3 regions of the Limosilactobacillus vaginalis genome follow, and region 1 is predicted to be linked to each of the others. Evidence: predicted binding sites of a transcription regulator. Region 1 holds the regulator's gene; each other region holds the start of a gene.

The links. Region 1 encodes CtsR, which represses protease genes until heat stress. Its sites were predicted from a motif close to TTGGTCAAAAAAGGTCAAANA; they were not measured.
Region 2: N4627_RS06800 (ATP-dependent Clp protease ATP-binding subunit) is a predicted target of CtsR. The motif match lies at 1,185-1,205, and genes of this name have one in related genera.
Region 3: clpP (ATP-dependent Clp endopeptidase proteolytic subunit ClpP) is a predicted target of CtsR. The motif match lies at 1,714-1,734, and genes of this name have one in related genera.

What each region holds. Positions count from the first base shown of each region.
Region 1 is NZ_CP104399.1:1,498,364-1,501,651, forward strand. It holds gene N4627_RS07555 (ATP-dependent Clp protease ATP-binding subunit) at 1-1,298, opposite strand, end outside; gene N4627_RS07560 (CtsR family transcriptional regulator) at 1,313-1,780, opposite strand; gene adhP (alcohol dehydrogenase AdhP) at 2,007-3,029, opposite strand; gene N4627_RS07570 (serine hydrolase domain-containing protein) at 3,229-3,288, opposite strand, start outside.
Region 2 is NZ_CP104399.1:1,345,043-1,348,330, forward strand. It holds gene ptsP (phosphoenolpyruvate--protein phosphotransferase) at 1-457, opposite strand, end outside; gene N4627_RS06790 (phosphocarrier protein HPr) at 457-723, opposite strand; gene N4627_RS06795 (hypothetical protein) at 841-1,026, opposite strand; gene N4627_RS06800 (ATP-dependent Clp protease ATP-binding subunit) at 1,259-3,288, shown strand, end outside.
Region 3 is NZ_CP104399.1:419,395-422,682, forward strand. It holds gene N4627_RS01885 (gluconeogenesis factor YvcK family protein) at 1-32, shown strand, start outside; gene whiA (DNA-binding protein WhiA) at 46-987, shown strand; gene clpP (ATP-dependent Clp endopeptidase proteolytic subunit ClpP) at 1,049-1,642, opposite strand; gene N4627_RS01900 (hypothetical protein) at 2,280-2,411, shown strand; gene gap (type I glyceraldehyde-3-phosphate dehydrogenase) at 3,028-3,288, shown strand, end outside.

The DNA of each region.
Region 1 (3,288 bases):
CGTAATTGTACTAATCTGGTAGTTAATGATGGTTGATGATTTCCCTTTTCTTCGGCATCAATCCGTACCATTGAGGAAGCCTCATCAATTAAATCAATTGCCTTATCCGGTAAATAACGGTCTGTGATGTAGCGACTTGATAATTTAACAGCCTGCTTTAATGCATCATCATCAATTTTAACATGATGGTGTTCCTCATATTTTGGCCGCAAGCCATTTAGAATCTGCAAAGCAATATTTTCAGTGGGTTCTTCAATCTGAACAGTCGCAAACCGTCGTTCTAGTGCAGCATCAGATTCAATATACTTTTGGTATTCATCAAGAGTCGTAGCACCAATTGTCTGTAAATCACCACGAGCAAGAGCTGGCTTTAAGATATTTGAAGCATCAATCGCCCCTTCAGCACCACCAGCACCAATCAAAGTGTGTAATTCATCAATGAAGAGGATGACATGGCCGTCTTTTTGAATTTCGTCAATAACCTTTTTCAACCGATCTTCAAATTCTCCACGATACTTAGTTCCGGCAACTAACGATCCCATATCAAGCATCATCAATCGCTTCTGTGCTAAGTCTTCAGGAACTTCATTGTTGGCCATTCGACGAGCTAATTCCTCAGCAATCGCTGTCTTCCCAACACCGGGTTCACCAATTAGCACTGGATTGTTCTTTGTTCGGCGACTTAAGATCTGCTCAACCCGTCGTAATTCGTTGTCGCGACCAATTACAGGGTCAAGTTTACCATCCCTTGCCATTTGGGTCATATCACGTGCAAGCTTATCAAGAGTTGGTGTCTGCGATCTTCGTGTTCGTTGTCCCGGCTGTCTGCCTAAGCGCTGTCGTGCCTGAATATCTGAAACACCAAGACGCCGCAAGGTTACTTTGCGAATTTGTCGGGGTAGAACATCTAAGCTCATTAAAATTCTGGAAGAAAGAATTCCTTCATCTGAAATCAACGCGAGTAATAAGTGTTCAGTACCAATCTTTAAGGCATTTAACTGCTGTGCTTCCTGTCCCGCTAGTGCTAATACCTGCCGTGCTTTGGGAGAATATGGAAGGTAATCAGCTGGCCCCATGTCATCCATGGTCCCATAGCCAATCATCCGCTCAATTTCTTCTTGAATATCATCGCTAGTAATGGAGAATTGCTCAAAAATCTTGCTAGCAATTCCCTCCCTTTCAATTGCCAACGCAAGTAATAAGTGTTCAGTACCAACGGCTTGGTGCTTAAAGTACTTTGCTTGTTCATGGGCGAGTGCCAAGACGTGTTTGGCACTAGGTGTAAACATATTATCCATTAACTGCTTTCCTCCTAGCTCTCATACCGTAAACGATTAAGCATTGAAATTAAAATTCTTGCTCTTAATCGAGCTTCAACATTGCAATCATTCACATTTAGGGTCTGCTTTGACAAGGCAACTAGCATTAAATCCCCCTCACGCCTTGTCAGCAGCTTTTCATCATAAAGCGTTCGAACAATGTCATAAGCATCACGCTCACTAATTGAATCCCCGATTGCTTGGATCAGTGAGTTTAACACATCAACATTATCAAGTAAATTAACGCGCTCAATTCGAATATAACCGCCACCACCACGTTTACTTTGCACTAAATATCCATGCTGAATAGTAAATCGGGTTTTGATTACGTAATTAATTTGTGACGGAACAACATCAAAATGGTTGGCAATTTCCGAACGACGAATTTCAATTTGAGATGACTCACCAAGTATTTGTTTCAAATACTCCTCAATAATGTCAGAAATGCTTTTCTCTTCCATTCCATCACCTCCAAATTTCTTGACTAATCTTGACCAAATTTTACCACAATATTAAATTAGGGACCAGAAAACAGTCTCAATAAAGAGCAAGTGTTAGCAAATTATTTAGAAAAAAGTACAAAATAAGCCCCCGGAGCTCGGCCTTACCTTACTCTAGGAGCTTATTTACGTTTGTGAGACTCAACATCTCACTCCCGCTAAATTTCAAAAAGGGGATATTTATAGATTAATCTTCTAAGCTGAAGTCAACAACGTTCCGACCAACAACCTTGTTATCCTTTAATTCTTGGATCATGTCGTTGATTTCACTTAACTTCCGTGTCTTAACAATTGGGTGAACCTTACCTTCAGCACCAAATTGGAAACATTCAGCTAAGTCTTGACGGGTACCAACTAATGAACCAGCAACGATAATTCCGTCAAGAACTGTCTTAGCAATGTTAAGCTTCATGTCACCTTGTGGAAGAGCAACGGCAACCAACTTACCATCTGGACGGAGGGAATCAACGGCTTGGTCAAATGCTGAAGCTGAAACAGCAGTTACAACAGCAGCGTGAACACCGCCAACCTTTTCTTGGATTTGCTTGTCAACATCGCCATCATGACGGTTGATAACAATTTCAGCACCGTTTTCCTTAGCAGCTTCAAGCTTTTCAGGGTTACCATCAACGGCAATAACGTGAGCACCGAAGACATTGTGGGCAAATTGAATACCCAAGTTACCAAGACCACCGGCACCAACGATAGATACCCATTGACCTGGCTTAATGTCAGCAACCTTCAATGCCTTGTACATAGTAACACCGGCACAAGTTAATGAAGTAGCTTCAACTGGGTCAAGGCCTTCTGGAACCTTAACAGCATAGTCAGCAGGAACGATACATTGTTGTGCCATTGCGCCATCAGCAGTGTAACCAGCATTCAAAACGTTCCGGCAAAGTGTTTCACGACCAGTAAGGCAGTATTCACAGTGTCCACAGCCCTTGAAGAACCAAGCAATTGATACCCGGTCCCCAACCTTTAAGGAAGTAACACCAGGAGCAACTTTAGATACACGACCAACACCTTCGTGACCAATAATCCGACCTGGCTTCTTACCAAAGTCACCAGCAGCAACGTGCAAGTCGGTGTGACAAAGACCACAATATTCCATATCAACTAAGGCTTCACCTGGTTTAAGATCCCGAAGTTGAACATCCTTAACAGTAACGTAACCATCTACTGGATCGTTAATAACAGCAGCTTTCATAATCTAAAATCTCCTTTGAACTTGTTATCTTTTACACAAGATATAATAACAAATCCAATTCAGTTTTTAAAGCGCTTTTGTGAATAAATAAACAGGAAATTGACAGACCAATATTCTATTAGTTCTCCACCAATTTACTGAAGCTAGCATCACTTAATTAATACCAATTGTGAGTATTTTAGCAAATAAATTTTATTCACTATGGCTGAATTTGCTCACCATAGTAAATTTCATAAAGTTCTTCAGCAGTTTGGCGCAG
Region 2 (3,288 bases), 150 kb from region 1:
GAGTTGGATCGGGAAGTTCAACCCCCATCAAATGACTAAGCACTCTTTTAGTAACGTCCTTAATTGCCGTTGCTCGCGACGAAAGATAGTCATTATCGTTCATTTTTTCGAGAATTTTTAATTGCTCATCTGCAGTTTTCTTAATTGCCCATTCTGCAGATAAATGGTCACGATTAACTTTTTTAAGAATTTCAGCATGGAGGGACCGGTCATCTAAAATTGCCAGCTGATCATCAACAACTGCCGCTGCCCTCTTCCCCAATGATTTATGGGCATGCTGGCGAATTGTCTGAACTTCATTCAGCGTTAAAGTAAAAGAATCATGAAGCCGTTTGACCTCATGATTCTCATTTGCTGAATATTGTTGGTTAACAGATAAATCTGGTCCCACTAATAGGTAGGCAGGAGCAATAGCAATCCCACTGCTCGCCGCCAAGCCATTCAAAAGTGTGGACATTAGTCTGTTAAGCCTTCCTTCTTCATTGTTTCAGCAACGGCATCCAAAGCTTCCTTTTCATCGTCACCCTTAGCAGTAATGGTAACTGAAGCATTTTGACCAACACCGAGTGACATAACACCCATGATGGACTTCAAATTAACACTCTTACCTTCGTATGAAAGGGTAACATCAGAATTATATTTAGAAGCTGCTTGAACCAGGATAGTTGCTGGGCGAGCGTGAATACCTGTTTCAGATGTAATTGTAAAATCACGTTTTTCCATAATTAAATCATTCTCCTTCGAGCATATTAGCAAATTGTCAGTGGCCAGGCCCTGATAATTTCATTGCTTTTATTTTAGCAATTGTAAACTTTAATTACAAGTTCTCTCAACGATTGATCATCGCTTTTTTAATCGATATGTAAGCGTTCCCCCACGATGGGCTTCCGCTTCAATTTGCGTCCGGTATTGATAACCATGAAAAACCGGCTGAAATGCCTGAAATTCCTCTGGAGTAATATCAAAATGACTAATCTTTCCCGAATGCAAATCCTCAAGTTCCTGTTGATAATCTCTTTCCGTCATTTAACCACCTCATTAAAGGATCTCTGACTTTTTCACCACCCTTATTTTAGCATTCATCTATCAAGAGTGCTAAAATTTAATAGAAAGTTTGACTAATTTTTTCTTAAACCAATTCATTTGGCTTGCAGTCAAACAAAAAGTAAGTATAATTAACATCAATGGTCAGGAAAGGTCAAAGATAATAATTTCCTTTTCGATGGTCGGATCTATTTTACTAAGGGGGTATTTTGCGGTGCTTTGTCAAAATTGTCATCAGAATCCTGCAACGATCCATTTACAAATGAACCTTAATGGCCAACGAGTTCAACTCGATTTATGTCAAAATTGCTATCAAAAATTACAAAACATGCAAACAAATATGATGAATGGAGGTAACGGAATGAATAATTTCGGTTTTGGAAGCCTCGAAGACTTCATGAATGCCATGAATAATATGCAAAGTCAACAAGCTGCTGGTAATGGGGCTGCTTTTAGCGGTCAAAACCAACGACAAGGCGGTAACGGTGGTCGCGGCAAGGGAATCCTTGGTCAGTACGGCATTAACTTAACCGACCTTGCTCGCCAAGGAAAGATTGATCCAGTTATCGGTCGTGATAACGAAATCAAGCGAGTTATTGAAATCCTTAATCGCCGGACTAAGAATAACCCAGTTTTAATCGGTGAAGCTGGTGTTGGTAAGACTGCTGTCGTTGAGGGCTTAGCTACTGCGATTGTTTCCGGTGAAGTACCAGAAAAGCTTGCTAATAAAGAAATCATTCGGCTTGATGTTGTTTCCCTTGTTCAAGGAACCGGGATTCGGGGACAGTTTGAAAAGCGGATGCAACAATTAATGGCCGAAGTGCGGAAGAACAAGAACATTATCCTCTTCATTGATGAAATCCACGAAATCATGGGTGCCGGAAATGCTGAAGGCGGCATGGATGCCGGAAACGTTTTGAAGCCTGCCCTTGCCCGTGGCGACTTCCAACTTCTTGGTGCAACTACCCTTAATGAATACCGAAAGATTGAAAAGGATGCTGCCCTTGCACGGCGTTTCCAACCAGTTGAAGTTAATGAACCTTCAGTTGATGAAACGATCCGGATCCTTAACGGGATTAAAGGCCGCTACCAAGATTACCACCACGTTAAGTACACGGATGATGCAATCGTGGCTGCCGCTAAACTTTCAGATCGCTACATTCAAGAACGGTTCCTGCCAGATAAGGCAATTGACCTAATGGATGAAGCGGGTTCACGGAAGAATTTAACGTTAAAGAATGTTGATCCAAACGCAATTGAAAACGAAATTCACACTGCTGAAGCACATAAGCAACAAGCAGCAGATAACCAAGATTATGAAAAAGCTGCCTTTTATAGGGATCAAGTAAGCAAGCTTGAAAAGGCAAAGAAGGAAGCAGAAGAAAATCATTCTGAGGAATCCGCAACGGTAACCGTTAAGGATATGCAGGATATTGTCGAAGAAAAGACTAATATTCCTGTCGGCGATCTGCAAAAACAAGAAGAAAACCAACTTCGGGATCTTGATAAGAAGCTTGACGAACATGTCATTGGCCAAACTGAAGCAGTTGATAAGATTGCGCGGGCAATTCGTCGGAACCGGATTGGCTTAAACAAGTCTGGTCGGCCAATTGGTAGTTTTCTCTTCGTTGGTCCTACTGGTGTTGGGAAGACCGAAACGGCTAAGCAACTTGCTCTTCAACTATTTGGTTCTAAGGATTCAATGATTCGTTTTGATATGTCAGAATACATGGATAAGACATCTACTTCAAAACTTATTGGTGCGGCTCCAGGTTATGTTGGCTATGAAGAAGCTGGTCAATTAACTGAACAAGTTCGTCGTCACCCTTACAGCTTAATCTTGCTTGACGAAGTGGAAAAGGCTCACCCTGACGTTATGCACATGTTCTTACAAATCCTCGATGATGGTCGATTAACCGATTCACAAGGTCGGACCGTTAGTTTCAAGGACACGATCATTATCATGACTTCTAATGCCGGAACTGGCGATGCTCAAGCTAGCGTTGGTTTTGGTGCTGAGTCAACTGGAAGTACTCACTCAATCATTGATAAATTGACCAACTACTTTAAGCCAGAATTTTTGAACCGGTTTGATGACATTGTTCAATTCAATGCCCTCAGCAAGGATAATTTGATGAAGATTGTTAACCTGATGATTAGCGATGTTAACAAGATGCTGACTGACCGTGACTTATCAATTACTGTTCCTGAAAATGTTGATGAGAAGTTAGTTGACTTGGGGTA
Region 3 (3,288 bases), 800 kb from region 1:
TAATGAATCGCCTCCATGAAGTTCATGATTAGGAGGTGACTAGCATTGTCCTATGCTAGCGAAGTAAAAAAGGAGCTAACAGCAATTAAGGTTCACCGTGATAATGCTAAAGCTGAGCTAATGGCCTTAATTAGGATGAATGGCTCAATCGGAATCAGTAATCACCACCTCGTATTGAATATTCAAACTGAAAATCCCGCCATTGCCCGGCGGATATATTCGTTGCTGAAAGATTTTTATCACGTCGAAAGTGAAATTGTTGTCCGGCGGAAGATGAAACTAAAGAAAAATAACCAGTATATTGTTCGTTTACGTTATTCTGCAGAACGTGTTCTGGATGATTTACAAATCTTACAAGGGATGCAGATCAAGGAACAGGTTCCTGTTGAATTACTAAAGGACGAATGGATGGTTCGCTCATATTTGCGTGGTGCCTTTTTGGCCGGTGGTTCTGTAAACAACCCTGAAACTTCTCGTTACCATTTGGAAATCTATTCCCTCTATGAAGAGCATAATGAGATGATTGCCCGGATGATGAATAAGTTTGGCTTAAATGCTCAAACAACTGCTCGACGAAGCGGGTATATTGTTTACCTTAAGGAAGCTGAGAAAATTGCTAACTTCATGTCGCTAATCGGTGCAACTAATTCGATGCTGCAATTTGAAAATATTCGGATTGTCCGTGATATGCGTAATTCAGTTAACCGTCTCGTTAACTGTGAGAATGCGAATATGAACAAGATTGCTAATGCTTCAACTAAGCAAATCGAAAATATTAAGCTCATTGAAGCAAGTGTCGGCTTAGAAAGTTTGCCGGATAAGTTACGCGAGATTGCTGAAACGCGGCTTGCTCACCAGGAAGTCAGTTTGAAAGAACTAGGAGAACTAGTTCCCGGTGGTCCAATTTCAAAGTCTGGCGTTAATCATCGCTTGCGAAAGCTGAATGCGTATGCAGATGAACTCCGCAATCGAGCACTGGCTAAATAAGTAAGTTTAAACAAAAATAAGCTGAAGGAAATTTTCCTTCAGCTTATTTTTTGATCATTGATTACTTCAGCTTAGAATTGTTTTCCATAATTCCGTCAAGCAAACCATAATCAACAGCTTCTTGAGCAGTTAAGTAGTGATCACGTTCGGTATCACGGTTAATCTTTTCGATTGGCTGTCCTGAATTCTTGGCCAGAATTTCATTAATCATCTTTCGTGTCTTCAAAATTTCAGTAGCAGCAATTTCAATTTCGGTTTGTTGACCTTGAGCACCACCAGATGGTTGGTGAATCAAAACTTGTGAGTGTGGTAAACCAAAACGCTTACCCTTAGCACCTGAAGATACTAAGACGCTGGCCATAGAAGCAGCCATCCCGATAACAATAGTTTGAACATCAGATTTGATGAAGTTCATAGTATCGTAAATTGCCATTCCAGATGTAACCACACCACCTGGAGAATTAATGTAAAGGTAAATGTCTTTTGTTGAATCTTGCGCATCTAGGAAAAGAAGTTGCGCAACGATTGAATTAGCCATATCGTCTTCAATTGGGCCAGATAACATAATGATCCGATCCTTTAGAAGCCGTGAATAAATGTCATAAGCACGTTCACCACGAGATGATTGCTCAATGACAGTAGGAACTAAATTCATAGTTGATTAGCCTCCCTTATTTTTAGCACTTGTTAGCATCAATTGCTAACTTATGTGAATACTATACTCGTTTGGTCAAAAAAGGTCAAATAATTTGTCATGAAAAATAAAAATGAGGCCGGGAGTTTAACGGCCTCATTATTTTGTTATGGTCAATTCGTGGTGTTTATACGGCTAGGCATCATTAATGATAGGGGGAGAGGAAATAATGAGCCGCATGGTTAGTATTAGTTTAGTGGAGATCCTTAGCAATCAAACTGAGTTCAGTAGCAGCTGATTCCTTATCAAGACTTGTCCAGTCAGTTTTGTTAAATTTAACAAATGCTTTGAATGTATCTTTAGTCATAATAAATTACCTCGTTTTCATATAATAGGCGTTTTAATTAGCCCTTGTTTGTTTACGACTATATAGTATCTCGTATTGGTATACTTTGCGAGACCTTTTGCCTATTAATTTTGTTAAAGATATTGTTAAATTGGTCTAGTTTAATTTGAGAAAAATTTTTTCTTCAAGTAAATGCTGCTATAATAATCCTGACGAGAGATAGCCTTTTATGAAGGGTTGCTTTTTAAATCCATGCCCGGTATAATTGGAGCGTTAATTAATTTACGTTTAATATATAAGGAGGCATTTGCTATGCGTAAAGCACACCCATACGGCGTTCAAGGTCGTCGGCCAATTGCTCCTAAGTACAAGCGAGCATTAAAGGAAAAGAAGATTGAAGCTATTCGTAAATGGGCTAAGGAAAAGCCAGCTGAAGAAAAGTAATTTTAATATTATAAGTGGTTGACCGAATTTATTTAGTCAGCCTTTTTTATTTAATAAGAGAAAAGGGAGCGGCTTCCAACATGGTGCCGGTCCTTTTTTGGCTTTATTTATCATAGAACTAAATTGTGAATTGATTGAGGAAATTGTAAATCAACCCTTTTAAGAACCTATTTGGATTTCTACGATTAGATTCAGTAAGGCCGAAAACTACTGATAAATAGAAAGAGGCAAGAAAAGCATTTCGCCTTTCCTGCCTCTTATAAAAATGCGCCCCCCGAGAGTCGAACTCGGATCTCGAGAACCGGAATCTCACGTGCGATCCATTACACTAAGGGCGCGTCAACAAATATTATATTATCTTACTTTAGCCATAATTGCAACAATAAATTTTTATTTCAAGAATGATAACGTTTTCACAAGAAAAATCAAACTTTTCAGGTCAATTAGATAGACAAGTTAGTGAAATGTGAGTATTATTAATACCGTAAGGTTGTAATTGCTAAATCATGATCTGGTATAGATGCTTAACACTACTTAAGTGTGGTTAGTATCGTATAAATGTGATTGAATTAGCAAAGACACTAATTATGTTTTTCCTAAAGGAGGAAATTGCAGTATGACTGTAAAGATTGGTATTAATGGTTTCGGCCGTATTGGTCGTTTGGCATTCCGTCGTATTCACGAACTCAACACTGATGACATTGAAGTTGTTGCTATCAACGACTTGACTTCACCAGAAATGTTGGCTTACTTACTTAAGTACGATTCAACTCAAGGTCGTTTTGATGGCGAAGTTTCATCAACTGACAAGGGTATCGTTGTTGATGGTAAGGAATACCCTGTATACGCAGAACGTGACGCACGTAACATTCCCTGG